DNA from 3 places in the Hydrogenoanaerobacterium sp. genome. Region 1 is predicted to be linked to each of the others. Evidence: predicted binding sites of a transcription regulator. Region 1 holds the regulator's gene; each other region holds the start of a gene.
The links. Region 1 encodes LexA, which represses DNA repair genes until DNA is damaged. Its sites were predicted from a motif close to CNAACANNTGTTNG; they were not measured.

Region 1 (4,603 bases):
AGCTGCCTGGGAAGATAAGTCGATGCCGACACTTGGTTGACTGAAAGACAGAAATGTTTTTCAGTCATTTCCCTTTATATTCCTCCTTAGCTCAGTCGGTAGAGCATGCGGCTGTTAACCGCAGGGTCGTTGGTTCAAGTCCAACAGGGGGAGCCAAAAAGCAGTCTGATTATATAATTAGGCTGCTTTTTTTATTTCTCTCAAAGTAAAGGTGGCAAGGCTGGTGCATTGTATCTAAATGATAAGAAAGAGACACTTAAATAGGGGGTAGACCCTTTTGTGGACTTAAAACAATAAAAGTGCCTGCATGCAACATGCAGACACTTTTATTTGTTTGAGGTGTGTTTTCTTGAGGAGGGTAGAGCTTATACCCATAAACGCTGCGGCTGCGTTTTGTTTGGGTATGCTCTTATTATAAACCATTAGAGAATTTGTTTGTTAAGGTGCTGTAAACAAAGGTTTAATAATCGATAGAAAAATTATAAACAATATAATCCAATATTTACATCAGAGGGCAAACGTATGTTTGCATCAAAGGTTAGAATATGATATGATAGAAGCAGTAAAATAGGGAAGGGTGCAAGCAATGTTGGATCAAAAGGCACAAAATGTGCTGGAATATATCAATGAGCGGATTAATGAAGGCGTACCGCCGTCTGTAAGGGAGATTTGCGCAGATTTGGGCATTAAGTCCACCTCCACGGTGCATAAATATCTAAAGCAATTGGAACAGGAGGGCTACATTGAGCGCGACCAGAACCTTAATCGCTCTATTAAAATGCCGGGTGCCAGCACGACAAAGGTTCCTTTGCTGGGCACCGTAACCGCGGGCTTGCCAATTCTTGCAGTTGAACAGATTGAAGAATATATCCCCTATAAAGCACGCTATGGCAGCGATAAAGACCTGTTTGCCCTGCGCGTTCGCGGAGATAGTATGATGAACGCTGGGATTTTGGACGGCGACATTATCGTGTCTCGCAAGGTAAGCGTTGCAGAGAATGGGCAGATCGTTGTTGCAATGGTGGAAGATGAAGCCACTGTAAAGCGTTTTTATAAAGAGAAGGGGCATTTTCGCCTGCAACCCGAAAACGATGCTTTTGATCCGATCATTGTAGAGGATGTACGCATCTTAGGCAGGGTGGTTTCAGTTATGCGTTTCTACGAATAGTGTCGGTTAGAATTCGTCCTTATCTAAATTTAGGTCGTTGGCGATTTCATTTGGTTTGAGATCTTTCGGACGTTTAATTTCATTACCCTTGTTTACGCCTGAATAGCGGAACAGATAAGTGCTGATATTTTCATACTCATTAGATTCATAATTAAACTCGTATTCCTTGATTTTGATGCTCGAAATAATATGGTTTTCATCTGCTTGCCCTACAAACGAATAGTAAGTATTTTTGTCCTTACTTTGTATCACAGCTTCCAGGCGGTAGCTGCTTCCGTCTTTATATACGTAATCTGACAGAATATTATTCCCTTTGAAAAAGTTTTCACGGATGCCGACGAAATCCTTTTGCTGTATGCGGTTGTATTTGCTGAAGGTGTCGATAAACCAGTTATTTTTATACTTATAATAATACGTATCACCGTCATAATAATCGTAAGGCGGATAATGCCAGAAAACAAAAGGATTACGGTCGCGGTAGACGAGCTGACGCTTGCCTGCCGTGGTTGTATTAAATTTAATTGCGGTTGATTCAGATGTACAGAACTCGAACCAAGAGTGGGTGCTGTAATGCAGCTTAACAAGCTCGCCCGACTCCATTTTGTTAATAAAATCCGAGTATACTGCGGTGGCTCTAAGCCCTTCTACAGGCGTTATTTCCTTTTGTGTACAGGAGGCCGAGTAGGATAATAATATCATGAGAAATACGATCAAAATGGATTTTTTCAAGGCTATATCTCCCTTTCCGGCTTAGATAATTACATTTTACACCAAAAATTTGAAAAAGTACACAAAAACAGGAGAATCAAAGACATTTTGTTTAGTTAAAACAAGATATTTTTGTGCATCTGTAGCAAAATGACGAAAAAAGGGATATAATTATATGCGGTATGAATAGAAAAGCTAGAAGTCTGATATTGAGGAGTAATCGAATTTGATTAGAGAAGATTTACGCAATGTAGCAATCATAGCTCACGTTGACCACGGCAAGACCACACTGGTAGATGAAATGCTGAAACAAGGCGGCGTTTTCCGCGACAACCAAGTGGTTGCGGATAGAGTTATGGACAATAACGACCTTGAGCGCGAGCGCGGCATTACCATTCTTGCTAAGAATACGGCGGCTCACTACAAGGGCGTAAAAATAAATATTATCGACACCCCGGGGCATGCCGATTTTGGCGGTGAGGTTGAGCGCGTTCTTAAAATGGTAAACGGTGTGCTGCTGCTGGTAGACGCCTTTGAGGGCCCGATGCCGCAGACACGCTTTGTTTTGCAGAAGGCACTTGAGCTTGGACATAAGATTATTATCGTTGTAAATAAAGTAGACAAGCCCGGTGCACGCCCCGCTGAGGTTGCCGATGAGGTGCTGGAGCTTTTATTGGAGCTTGATGCCACCGAAGAGCAGTTGGAAAGCCCAGTGGTATATTGCTCGGGCAGAACCGGCACTGCGACTATGGATGCTAGTGCAGAGGGCGAGGATCTTACCCCGATGTTTGAGACCATCCTCTCCCACATCCCCGGCCCAGAGGGCGATGCAGAAAAACCGTTGCAGATGCTGGTTTCTTCCATCGACTACAACGAGTATGTCGGTAGAATTGCCATTGGCAGGATTGAAAACGGCAGCCTGAAGGCAAATCAAGATGTTACCATTTGCGATTATCACCAGGATAGAAAACCTTACAGAAGTAAGGTTGTGAATATCTATCAGATTGAGGGCCTGAAACGTGTACCTGCGACTGAGGTTTCGGTTGGCGACATTGTTTGTTTTTCGGGCGTTGAGAACATTACCATTGGCGATACCGTTTGTCAGCTGGGGTTAGAAGAGCCCCTGCCGTTTGTAAAAATTTCAGAGCCAACGGTTGAAATGACCTTCTCGGTCAATGACAGCCCATTTGCGGGCAGAGAGGGCAAATTTGTCACCTCCCGTCAAATACGCGACCGCTTGTTCCGCGAACTGCTCAAAGACGTTTCGCTGCGTATCAACGAAACAGAAAACACCGACAGCTTCCGCGTTTGCGGCAGAGGTGAGATGCATCTGTCTATCCTCATTGAAACCATGCGCCGTGAGGGTTATGAGTTCCAGGTAAGCACCCCCAAGGTTCTCTACAAAGAGATTGATGGCAAGCTGTATGAGCCCATGGAGGAGCTGGTCATCGATGTTCCCGAGGAATCTTTGGGCTCTGTTATGGAGAAAATGGGCTCTCGTAAAGGCGAGCTTACACATATGCAGCAGGTGGGCAGCCGCTTCAAGGTGGAATTTATCATTCCGTCCAGAGGCTTGTTTGGCTACCGCAGTGAGTTTATGACCGATACCCGCGGTGAAGGTATTATGAACGCTGTATTCCACGATTACCAGCCGTTTAAGGGCGATATTCCAACACGCGCTACAGGCTCGCTGATTGTGTTTGAAACCGGTGAATCGGTTACCTATGGCTTGTACAACGCGCAGGAGCGCGGTGTGCTGTTTATTGGTGCGGGTGTACCGGTGTACGAGGGCATGATTATTGGCTCCAACCCCAAGGGCGATGATATGGCGGTGAACGTCTGCAAGAGAAAGCAGATGACCAACACCCGTGCTTCGGGCAGTGATGATGCATTGCGCCTGGTTCCGCCGCGCCGTTTGAGCCTGGAGGATAGCCTTGAGTTTATCGGCGATGACGAACTGGTGGAGGTAACCCCTAAGAGCATTCGTCTTCGCAAGAAGATTCTTGACAATAACCTGCGTATGAAATCAACAAACAAAAAGGTTTGATAACGAGATCAACCTTGTGCATAGAGATTAAGGGCGATTGCAGCTTAGCTGCAATCGCCCTTTTTGCAATTTTCTTTTTAGTTATTACCTATGATTTGGAATATTATTTTTTCCTCAATCTGCTCAGGTTCAATATACATGTTATCATACAATTCTTTGTCTGCTCCGCTTTTATAGGGGTTTCCACCGCCCCAAGGCTCAGCTAAAAACACATAGGAATTATTTTGCCCAAACTGAAAACCAATCGGAGTTTCCCTGTTTTTAACAATTTCCCAAACATCCAAGGGAACGGCATAAATGCTAAACAGGGGTGCAGCTCTGTCGTCTTTGTAGTAAAATCCGACGTATGTTCCCACGCCGTCTGTTTCTTGAAAAAACAATTTGGCAGCCTGCGCAGTGTAATTATTCGCCCATATTTGCGGAAAAGCAACTGAAAATGCCAACTCGTTGTTAACGTATTCGGCGGGTGTTCCTGTGTTAATACTTTGTTTGGTGGTAAAATCAGAATCGATCTGCTGTGGCGATGGGCTTTGGTCGGTTGTGTAGCCGATATACCGGTAACCACCGCCCTCCAGCAGCCGCACTGAAAGAATCTTATATTCGTTTGGCATGGCGTAAATCCTATTTTCCTCGTTGTAAACCAAAGTCAAGTAGAGTTTTAAAACATCGCCTTCACGTTC
Region 2 (4,603 bases), on a different contig from region 1:
AAATCGCGATTGGAAAAACAGTACTTGGTGACAAGGAAACTCTTTTAGCGATCATCCCGCGCGAGGATGGAATCTTAATTCAAACAATGTTTTACGCTGACGATATTAAAGAGTTACCTAAAGCCTACAATAAACCGGAAGTTTCTGCGCAGGAGCTTGAATCTGCAAAAACCTTGATCAGTACGATGAATACGCCTTTTGACCCAGCAAAATACAATGATGAATTTGAAAGTAAAAAGCAAGACCTTGTTAAAATTAAGGTTGAGCAAAAAGAAATTGTAGTGGCTGAACCAGAATCAGAAACGGAATCGAAGGATAATGTAATTGATATTATGGATAGGCTGAAAATGGCTATTGAGGCAGAGCAAAAGAATAAAGAAGTAGATAAGCCAAAAAGAACACGAAAGAAAGCATAATGGATATTTTTGACGAGAAAAACATTAAACCTATGCTGATTGGCGTAATGCAAGATGCTTTTGACAATCCGGACTATATCTATGAATTAAAACTGGACGGTGAACGTTGTATCGCCTATTTGGATAAGGATAGCACGGAGCTGCGTAACAAACGCAACGTAAAAATGCTGAGTAAAGTGCCCGAGCTATCTGCCATACACAAAAACGTGCGTGCACGATGCATTTTGGATGGAGAGCTTATTGTAATTAAAGATGGCAGACCAAGTTTTGCAGAGATACAACGCAGATCGCTTATGAGCAATGCATTTAAAATTAAATTAGCATCTGATAAATACCCCGCCAACTTTACTGCCTACGATATACTGTATTATAAAGATAAGCAGGTAACCGACCTTCCCTTGATGGAGCGGAAAAAACTACTGCAAAAAGTGATTAAGGAAGAAAATGATAGGTTTGCAATATCGCGTTTTATCGAGGAAAAAGGCGTAGCTTTGTACCAGCTTGCAGAGCAACAAAAATTAGAGGGTGTTGTCGCAAAGCGCAAAGGCAGCAAATATTACTTTGACAAAAGGACTAAAGACTGGATAAAAATTAAGTGGCTGTTGGATGATGATTTTATAGTGTGTGGTTATATCCTTAAAGAGGCGGGCAAAATCAGCTTAGTAATTGCTCAGTACCGGGATGGCACCCTAATCTATAAAGGGCATGTAACATCCGGCGTTACCACACGGCACGTTGATATTTTATCGCAACTTAAAAGGCTAAACGCCCCACCGCTCGAAGTGCCGCCTGGCAATGAGCGCGCGGTTTGGGTTGAGCCTAAACAGGTTTGCGTTGTACAATGGATGCCGCGGGATAACGGCGGGCTTAACCAATCTGTTTTTAAAGGATTCCGCGACGATAAACTGCCGGAGGACTGTATTGATGCTGGATCAGATACTGCAAAATAACGATGCCGCGGCCTACTTTTTCAATTTGCCTCAATTCGCCATAGATTTCATTGTTTTTCAACCAGCACAAATTAATACCCCCGTCGACCTATACCGTATCGGTGATGAGCTGTTGCGGGATTGGGGCGTTGATATATTGCAGTAGGAGGGTTTGCCACCCTCCTATATTTTTGCTAATTGACTTGTACTTAGTTTACAACCATTGCATTCCGCGTTTATATTGCCGTTGCTAAATTTTTTGATCGTAGCTTTTCCATCACAAACAGGGCACATAAATTCGCTCTCATTATTCCTTAATGCATCGTTAAGCGCAATAAGAAATTTGTTGTAATTTTGCATTATCCTCTCGCCTCCACAAACCAACGGTTGTTGTCTTCCAAAAACAAATATGTCTCTCTCCCTAATATTCGACACGTGAACCTCAAACCTTGACCCCCTACCTTTAAAGATGCGGCCGGTCGCACATCTAATATACGGTCGACTTCAAATCTGCGCCCATCCTCCCACTCTACCTCTAGTGGCGTCACATTTCCGAGTGCATCAAACTTAGCTGTCACGTCTACATAAGTTCTAGTCACCTTTCATCACCTCTCTAAAAATAGCTTACTGGATGGATTGTATGATCACCCTTAGGGTTAAATCCTGTTAAGGCTTGGTCTTGCAACACCACTGCTCGTTGCACGCAAAAATGCCCAAATCTTCGGCGCAGCCAATCTACGGTACGTTCCAGCGTTTCTTGCTCTGCTCGTCTCCCCTGATCGCAAAACATATCTAGCTGTATGCTCTCGTCGCCATGGCTAAAGTCGGTAACACTAATGCCAATACTACGGATGGGGCGATACCATTCGTAATTATTTTTAAATAGCTGCATCGCTGTGTTGGTTATCTCGGATGCTAAGCACGTTGGATGATCAATTTTAACTTGACGGGTAAAACTATACAGCTCAGTATCGCGGATACTGATACATACCACTTGCCCCTTAAAGCCCTGCTCTCGCATGCGCGCGGCTACACTCTCGGCCAATACGTAAAACACCATTTTAACGTCCTCGTCGGTTTCCAAGTCACGCGGCGTTGTAGTGCTGTTGCCTATCGATTTTATAATAGCTAGATTGTCATACTGCGCTACAGGAGCATTGTCCAATCCATTGGCAAACGCCCAAAGCATATCGCCCCATTTGCCCAACCACTGTCGTAGGTATTTAGGATCGGTGGCGGCAAGGCCGCCAATAGTATTAACGCCGTAGTTGTGCAGCTTACGGGCCGTTGCCCTACCTACATATAGCAGGTCGCTTGCGGGTAGCGGCCAGACAATATCTTTAAAATTATCTTTTGTAATCACGGTAATAGCATCCGGCTTTTTATAATCGCTGCCCAGCTTTGCATAAATCTTGTTAAAACTAACTCCGATTGATACGGTAACGCCCATCTCTGATTTAATTCGCTGTCGTATCTTTTCGGCAATCTGCTCTCCGGTGCCGTATATCCCACTGCCGGTTACGTCCAACCAGCACTCGTCAATGCCAAAGGGTTCCACTTGGTCAGTGTAATCTAGATAGATATTACGAGCTAACTGACTAAATCGCAGATATAGCTTAAAATCAGGTGGCAGCACAACAAGGTTAGGACATTTTTGTTTTGCTTGCCAAATTGCCTCGCCTGTTTTTATGTCAAACTTTTTTGCAAGATAGTTTTTAGCCAATATGATACCGTGCCGCTGTTCAATGTCCCCTCCAACTGCAACAGGTCTACCACGCAACTCTGGGCGGTATAAACATTCCACCGAGGCGTAAAAGTTATTCAAATCCACATGCAAGATTGATCTATCCAATTGTTTCACCTCATTAGAACATATGTTCTTTAAGTAGTATACCCTTTCCGATGCAATAAAGTCAATGGAATGAATTGTAATATACTGTCGACAGGGTATAATAAACTTGAGGTGATTGCAGGTAGCAAGTCCACACCCTCATGGTGGGATAAAATACCCTCCTTGTTTTCAATGGGGGTATCGGTGATTACCTTGCCCATAATGGTGGAAAGCGTGGTGGTGAGCTTGTCTGGCTGTGCGTATCCCAATGAGATAGATAGGCTACCCTGTGGGTCGGTGTCAACAAGCAGGACTTTCTTGCCTTCAAGTGCCAATCCAATGCCTAAGTTGGCACAGGTGGTTGTTTTGCCTACGCCGCCTTTTTGGTTGGCAATGGCGATTATCTTTGTGTTCAATCTTGATCCTCCTTTCGGGTTTTGGGCATAAAAAAGGAGTTAGCTATTTTCAAGCTAACTCCAAAAAAAGGGTAACGATTATTCAGTTGTTTATTGTGCTTTTGCCAGACACATTTTGTTGAGTGCATATCATAAGCTTTTCACATTACAACAGTTCTATTTGCTAAATACATCTCTATTTGTGTGTCTAAACTTCCCTCACTTTTTCCCTCAACAGCTTTCTGAAACCGTTTAAAACGATATAACAAGCAGTGAGATTAGTTAATGAGGTCACTTGTGATAAACCGCATAAAATCAAGGGTTTGTAGTGATTTTGCGGTAAGGTAGGACGCCTTATAATAGGTTAGAAAAACCAGTCCTTACAATATAAATAATCTTAGGTTATCTCCCTTGTTATAAACATAATGGGTAACTGAATTTACTACGGATTATGCTCATAATAGGCAGTGCAAATTACCTTTTTGTTTTTATATGTAAAATAAGAGATAATATCAAGCATATAGCAGTTGGAGGTAAAAACAATACGCTGTGAATTAAAGCATCAAGATCAGCCCCTGCAGAAGCATAGGGGTTATACTCTTGAATATTGTAAATATAAAATAGTCCTCCGAAGTAACACATTAATAGTACAATTCCAATTCCAAGTAAAATTCTTGACCCAATATTTTTCTTCATTACCATTTGGCAACCTCCTGCACATAATATAAATAATGTGACTTTTAGCTGATTTCGATATTGTTCTGTCATAAACATAATGCGCAATTGGCTCAGCACAATAAAATTTGCTATAAATTCAATATAGTTAACGGATTTTCACTTTACTGTCTTGCTTTGTAGAAATTTGTCTCGTAATAAACTCACCATTTTTAAAGAAGCCAATAGAACAGCAATCTTTTTCAGCATAAAACTCACCAAGCTTTTCTTTGGACTTTCCATCTTCTCTGCGGTATTCACGCATTATCCAAAGAATTTTACTCCCTATTTCCTCTGCTTTTGCAAGTAATTCTTCTT
Region 3 (4,603 bases), on a different contig from region 1:
ATTGGTGGAAAAGGCGTAGTTGTTCTGACTGGCGATGTCGGAGCTGTTCGTGCTTCTGTCGCTGCAGCGGAAAAGGGCATCGAGCTTTTGGTGGGCACTACGGTCATTCCAAGGCCGTCTCCTAAACTGTTTGAAACACTTTTGTAGCGCAAATAACGCACAGACACTCATTCAAAAATTAATTTATTGAAGGAGAATCTATATGTTTCAAGAACTGGTAGAAAGAATAACCGATATTTCCGTTTTTACAGAAAGCATACAGGGGTATATTTCCAACCTGTCCATTAACTCGGTCATTATGACAATTATGATGATTTTCATGGTTGTTGGTGCTATTGATAAAATTCGTGGTAACAAATTGGGTTATGGTGCGGCATTTGACGAAGGCTTTAATGCAATGGGGCCTCTGGCCATCGCAATGGTTGGCGTTGTGGCTATGGCTCCTGTGCTCCGTGTACTGCTGCAACCCATCATCGCTCCAATCTATGGGCTGTTCGGTGCTGACCCGGCTATGTTTGCTACCACTCTTCTGGCCTGTGACATGGGTGGTTATCCGCTTGCAATGCAGCTTGCTGAAACAGAAACCATCGGTAACTTTGCCGGTTTAATCCTCGGTACCATGATGGGCCCGACCATCGTATTTACAATTCCTGTTGCGTTGGGTATTATCGCTACCAAAGATCGCCCTTATTTGGCAGCAGGTACACTTGCGGGTTTGATTACAATTCCAATCGGCTGCATCGTCGGTGGTCTGGTGATGAATATGACCCCGTATAAGATTGATTTTGTAACCATTATCGTTAACTTGATTCCGGTTATCATCATTGCTGGTCTAATCGCAATCGGCCTTTGGTTTAAACCCGGATCAATGATGCGCGGATTTAACCATTTTGGCAATGCTGTTACCATCATTATCACCATTGGCACCGCACTGGCTGTATTCCAATTTCAGACCGGTATCCACTTCCCGCTATTCAACATGATGGTTGAGGAGCCGGAAGGCGGCGGCAACATCCCGTTAATTGACGGTATCATTGTTGTCGGCACAATTGCAATCGTTCTTATTGGTGCATTCCCGATGGTTGAGTGGATTAAGAAAGCCTTTAAGAAGCCTTTGATGAAGGTTGGCAAGAGCCTTGGCATGGATGAGGTTGGCTCTGCCGGCTTGATTGCAAACCTTGCCAACAATATTGCAATGTTCAATATCCTTGGCGATATGAACCCGAAAGGCAAAGTTCTTAACGTGGCTTTTGCAGTATCGGCAGCGTTTGTATTTGGTGATCACCTCGGTTTCACCGCAGGTGTCAACAAAGAAATGATTTTCCCAGTTATTGTTGGTAAGCTGGTAGCCGGTATCACCGCCCTCATTCTCGCCAATATTCTTTCACCAAAACTGCTCTCCAAAATTGAAAGCGGAGATTCATCGGAGGAAAAATAATGAATGTAAGTGAACAATTGATTCGTGAGATTGTCGAAAAGGTATTGCTCGAAACTCAGGGAAACAAGGCTTCTTTTGAGAAGCATGTTGATAAGAGCGGCGTGCTGGTGGTGAAGACAGAGACCGTAAAAACGGAACCATTTGAACAAGAGGGGGTCTCACTGAAGGACATTGTCACTCTGGAAGAGGCTCCCCGCATGGGTGCCGGTATTATGGAACTGGATCATACCAGCTTCGACTGGACGCTAAGTTACGACGAATTCGATTATGTAATCGAAGGCAATCTCGAAATTGAGATTGATGGTAATGTAATTTCAGGTAAAAAAGGTGATATCCTTTATATCCCCAAAGGCAGTCATATTCATTTCCAAACACCAGATTACGCACGGTTTGTTTATTTTGTCTATCCTGCGGATTGGCAGTCTCAAAAATAATTAAAACCTAATCTGAGATATTGACAATCCTAACTCAAAAATCTATAATTAGCTTAACAAGTAAATATTGCGGTGCATAGGTGTGCTTCTTAATCGAAACACTTAAAAGGGAAGTTGGGTGCAAATCCCACACAAGGCCGTTGCTGTGTAAACGTAGCGATTTTCATTTGCCACTGGATGTTTTTCTGGGAAGGCGAAAATCGCGCTTGATGTTTGAGTCAGAATACCTGCCTACGTACCTCACACGAATACTTCTTCGTCACTAAGAAGGTGTGGGTTTATGGGCTTAGTTTTTTATAGCCTTTTAAGCTGTACCTTTTTAGGTACAGCTATTTTTATGCTTTGTCTTGATTGATATATAACCCTGGCATCCTGCAGCAAGCTTTATCAAACGTTACAGGGTCTGCCAGCCCCTAACGTGCGGGATGCATATTTGATGATGCTTGAAAGCCGCTGACCGGTATTGATGATAGATACAGATGTAAGGTTTTTCAACGAATCCCTTGCAAAAAGCATGCAGCTTTTGCTGCATGCTTTTTGCCTTGTTACAGCTAAGCCGGATCGTATAAAGCACTGCTTGACTCTAGGCCTCTAAAGTAGTATAATAAAGCCTATAGAACATTTGTTCTATAGCGAAATATGATATAAAGAAATATTTGTTGGACATGCTATCATTTAGTAGAGTTGCAGGAAGCTTTAAAGCGGTGAGAAGCATTGACAAGTTGGTCGAATGTGGTAACATTATATAGAAAAAACAATCATCTAAAGGAGGCAAAAATGTTGCCTGATAAATTCGAGTTGGTATCTCCTTATAGTCCCACAGGTGACCAGCCTCAAGCAATTGATAAACTGGTAGCGGGAATCCATGCAGGGGCGCATGAACAATCGCTGCTTGGCGTTACGGGCTCCGGTAAAACCTTTACAATGGCGAATGTGATTGCTCGGGTAAATAAGCCTACTCTGATTCTTGCCCACAATAAAACACTTGCTGCGCAGCTGTGCAGCGAGTTTAAAGAATTTTTCCCCAATAATGCGGTAGAGTATTTTGTAAGCTATTACGACTATTATCAGCCTGAGGCTTATATTGCGGGTACCGATACCTATATTGAAAAAGACAGCGCGATCAATGATGAGATTGAGCGCTTGCGTCACTCTGCAACCGCAGCTCTCGGCGAGCGACGAGATGTGATTGTGGTCTCCAGCGTATCCTGCATCTATAGCTTGGGCGACCCCATCGATTACAAAAACATGGTGATTTCTCTGCGTTTAGGGCAAAAGAAGGATCGTGACGAGCTGATTTCCAAACTGGTTGAAATCCAATACGAGCGCAACGACATCAATTTTATCCGAAATAAGTTTCGTGTACGGGGCGATGTGGTTGAGATATTTCCAACCTATTCGGGTGACACTGCAATACGTGTGGAGTTTTTTGGCGATGAAATTGAGCGCATTAGTGAAATCAACACACTTACCGGTGAGGTAAAAACCAACGTGAAAAGTGCCGTTATCTATCCCGCCAGCCATTATATTATCCCGCGTGAACGTATGGAAAAGTCCATTCACGAAATACAGTCCGAGTGTGACGAGCGTGTTCGCTATTTTAATGAGAATGGCAAACTCATTGAAGCGCAGCGTATAGCAGAACGCACCAATTATGATATTGAAATGCTCAATGAAATCGGTTTTTGCAAAGGCATTGAAAACTATTCGCGTGTACTTTCCGGCAGGGCTCCGGGCAGTATGCCTACTACACTGATTGATTATTTTCCAGATGATTTTCTGCTTTTTGTAGATGAATCTCATGTTACACTGCCGCAGGTGCGCGGTATGTTTGGCGGCGACTATGCGCGGAAAACAAATTTGATTGACTATGGTTTTCGTCTACCATCAGCCTATGACAACCGTCCACTCAATTTCGATGAGTTTCATGGAAAAATCAATCAAGCAATCTATGTCAGTGCTACCCCGGGCCCGTTTGAGAAAGAACATTGTGTTCAAACGGTGGAGCAAATCATTCGCCCCACAGGGCTTATTGACCCGGAAATTGTAGTAAAACCCGTCGAGGGGCAAATTGATGATCTTCTCTCCGAAATCAATATGCGCATTGAAAAAAAAGAACGCATACTGGTTACTACCCTTACAAAGAAGATGGCCGAAGATTTGACTACCTATTTTGAAGGTATGGGCATTAAAATTCGTTACATGCATCATGACATCGATACGATTGAGCGCATGGAGATCATCCGCGATCTGCGCCTTGGTGAATTCGATGTGCTGGTGGGAATCAACCTGCTGAGAGAGGGTCTCGATATCCCCGAGGTATCGCTTGTCGCCATTCTTGATGCGGATAAAGAAGGTTTTCTTCGTTCCGAGACGTCTCTGATTCAGACAATCGGGCGTGCCGCGCGAAATTCTGAGGGTATGGTTATCATGTATGCCGATTCTGTTACAAATTCGATGGAACGGGCAATTACTGAAACAGAGCGACGTCGTAAGCTGCAAATGGAGTACAACGCTGCGCATGGCATTACACCGCAGACGATCGTCAAAGAGGTACGGGATATACTGGAGATTTCTTCGAAGGATACAACGAACAACAAAATGAAATCAACGAAGCGGTTGAGCTTTAAAGAACGTGAAGCGCTGATTGCAAAGCTTACTGCTGAGATGAAAAACTCTGCTAAGATATTGGAGTTTGAGCATGCCGCTTATTTGCGCGATAAAATTAAAA

Region 2: the regulator LexA is predicted to act here: its motif matches at 3,213-3,226, upstream of dinB (DNA polymerase IV).
Region 3: the regulator LexA is predicted to act here: its motif matches at 2,488-2,501, upstream of uvrB (excinuclease ABC subunit UvrB).

What each region holds. Positions count from the first base shown of each region.
Region 1 covers NZ_DALZQO010000012.1:22-4,624, forward strand. Annotated here, with positions in the region: tRNA gene RTV33_RS08690 (tRNA-Asn) at 81-156, shown strand; gene lexA (transcriptional repressor LexA) at 587-1,168, shown strand; gene RTV33_RS08700 (hypothetical protein) at 1,175-1,897, opposite strand; gene typA (translational GTPase TypA) at 2,103-3,923, shown strand; gene RTV33_RS08710 (hypothetical protein) at 4,001-4,603, opposite strand, start outside.
Region 2 covers NZ_DALZQO010000020.1:4,165-8,767, reverse strand. Annotated here, with positions in the region: gene RTV33_RS11650 (Ku protein) at 1-416, shown strand, start outside; gene RTV33_RS11645 (RNA ligase family protein) at 416-1,366, shown strand; gene RTV33_RS11640 (hypothetical protein) at 1,341-1,511, shown strand; gene dinB (DNA polymerase IV) at 1,959-3,197, opposite strand; partial or broken gene RTV33_RS11630 (ParA family protein) at 3,314-3,592, opposite strand; gene RTV33_RS11625 (hypothetical protein) at 4,046-4,273, opposite strand; gene RTV33_RS11620 (hypothetical protein) at 4,395-4,603, opposite strand, start outside.
Region 3 covers NZ_DALZQO010000006.1:96,997-101,599, forward strand. Annotated here, with positions in the region: gene RTV33_RS05620 (BMC domain-containing protein) at 1-147, shown strand, start outside; gene RTV33_RS05625 (ethanolamine utilization protein EutH) at 278-1,438, shown strand; gene RTV33_RS05630 (cupin domain-containing protein) at 1,438-1,872, shown strand; cobalamin riboswitch at 1,934-2,122, shown strand; gene uvrB (excinuclease ABC subunit UvrB) at 2,650-4,603, shown strand, end outside.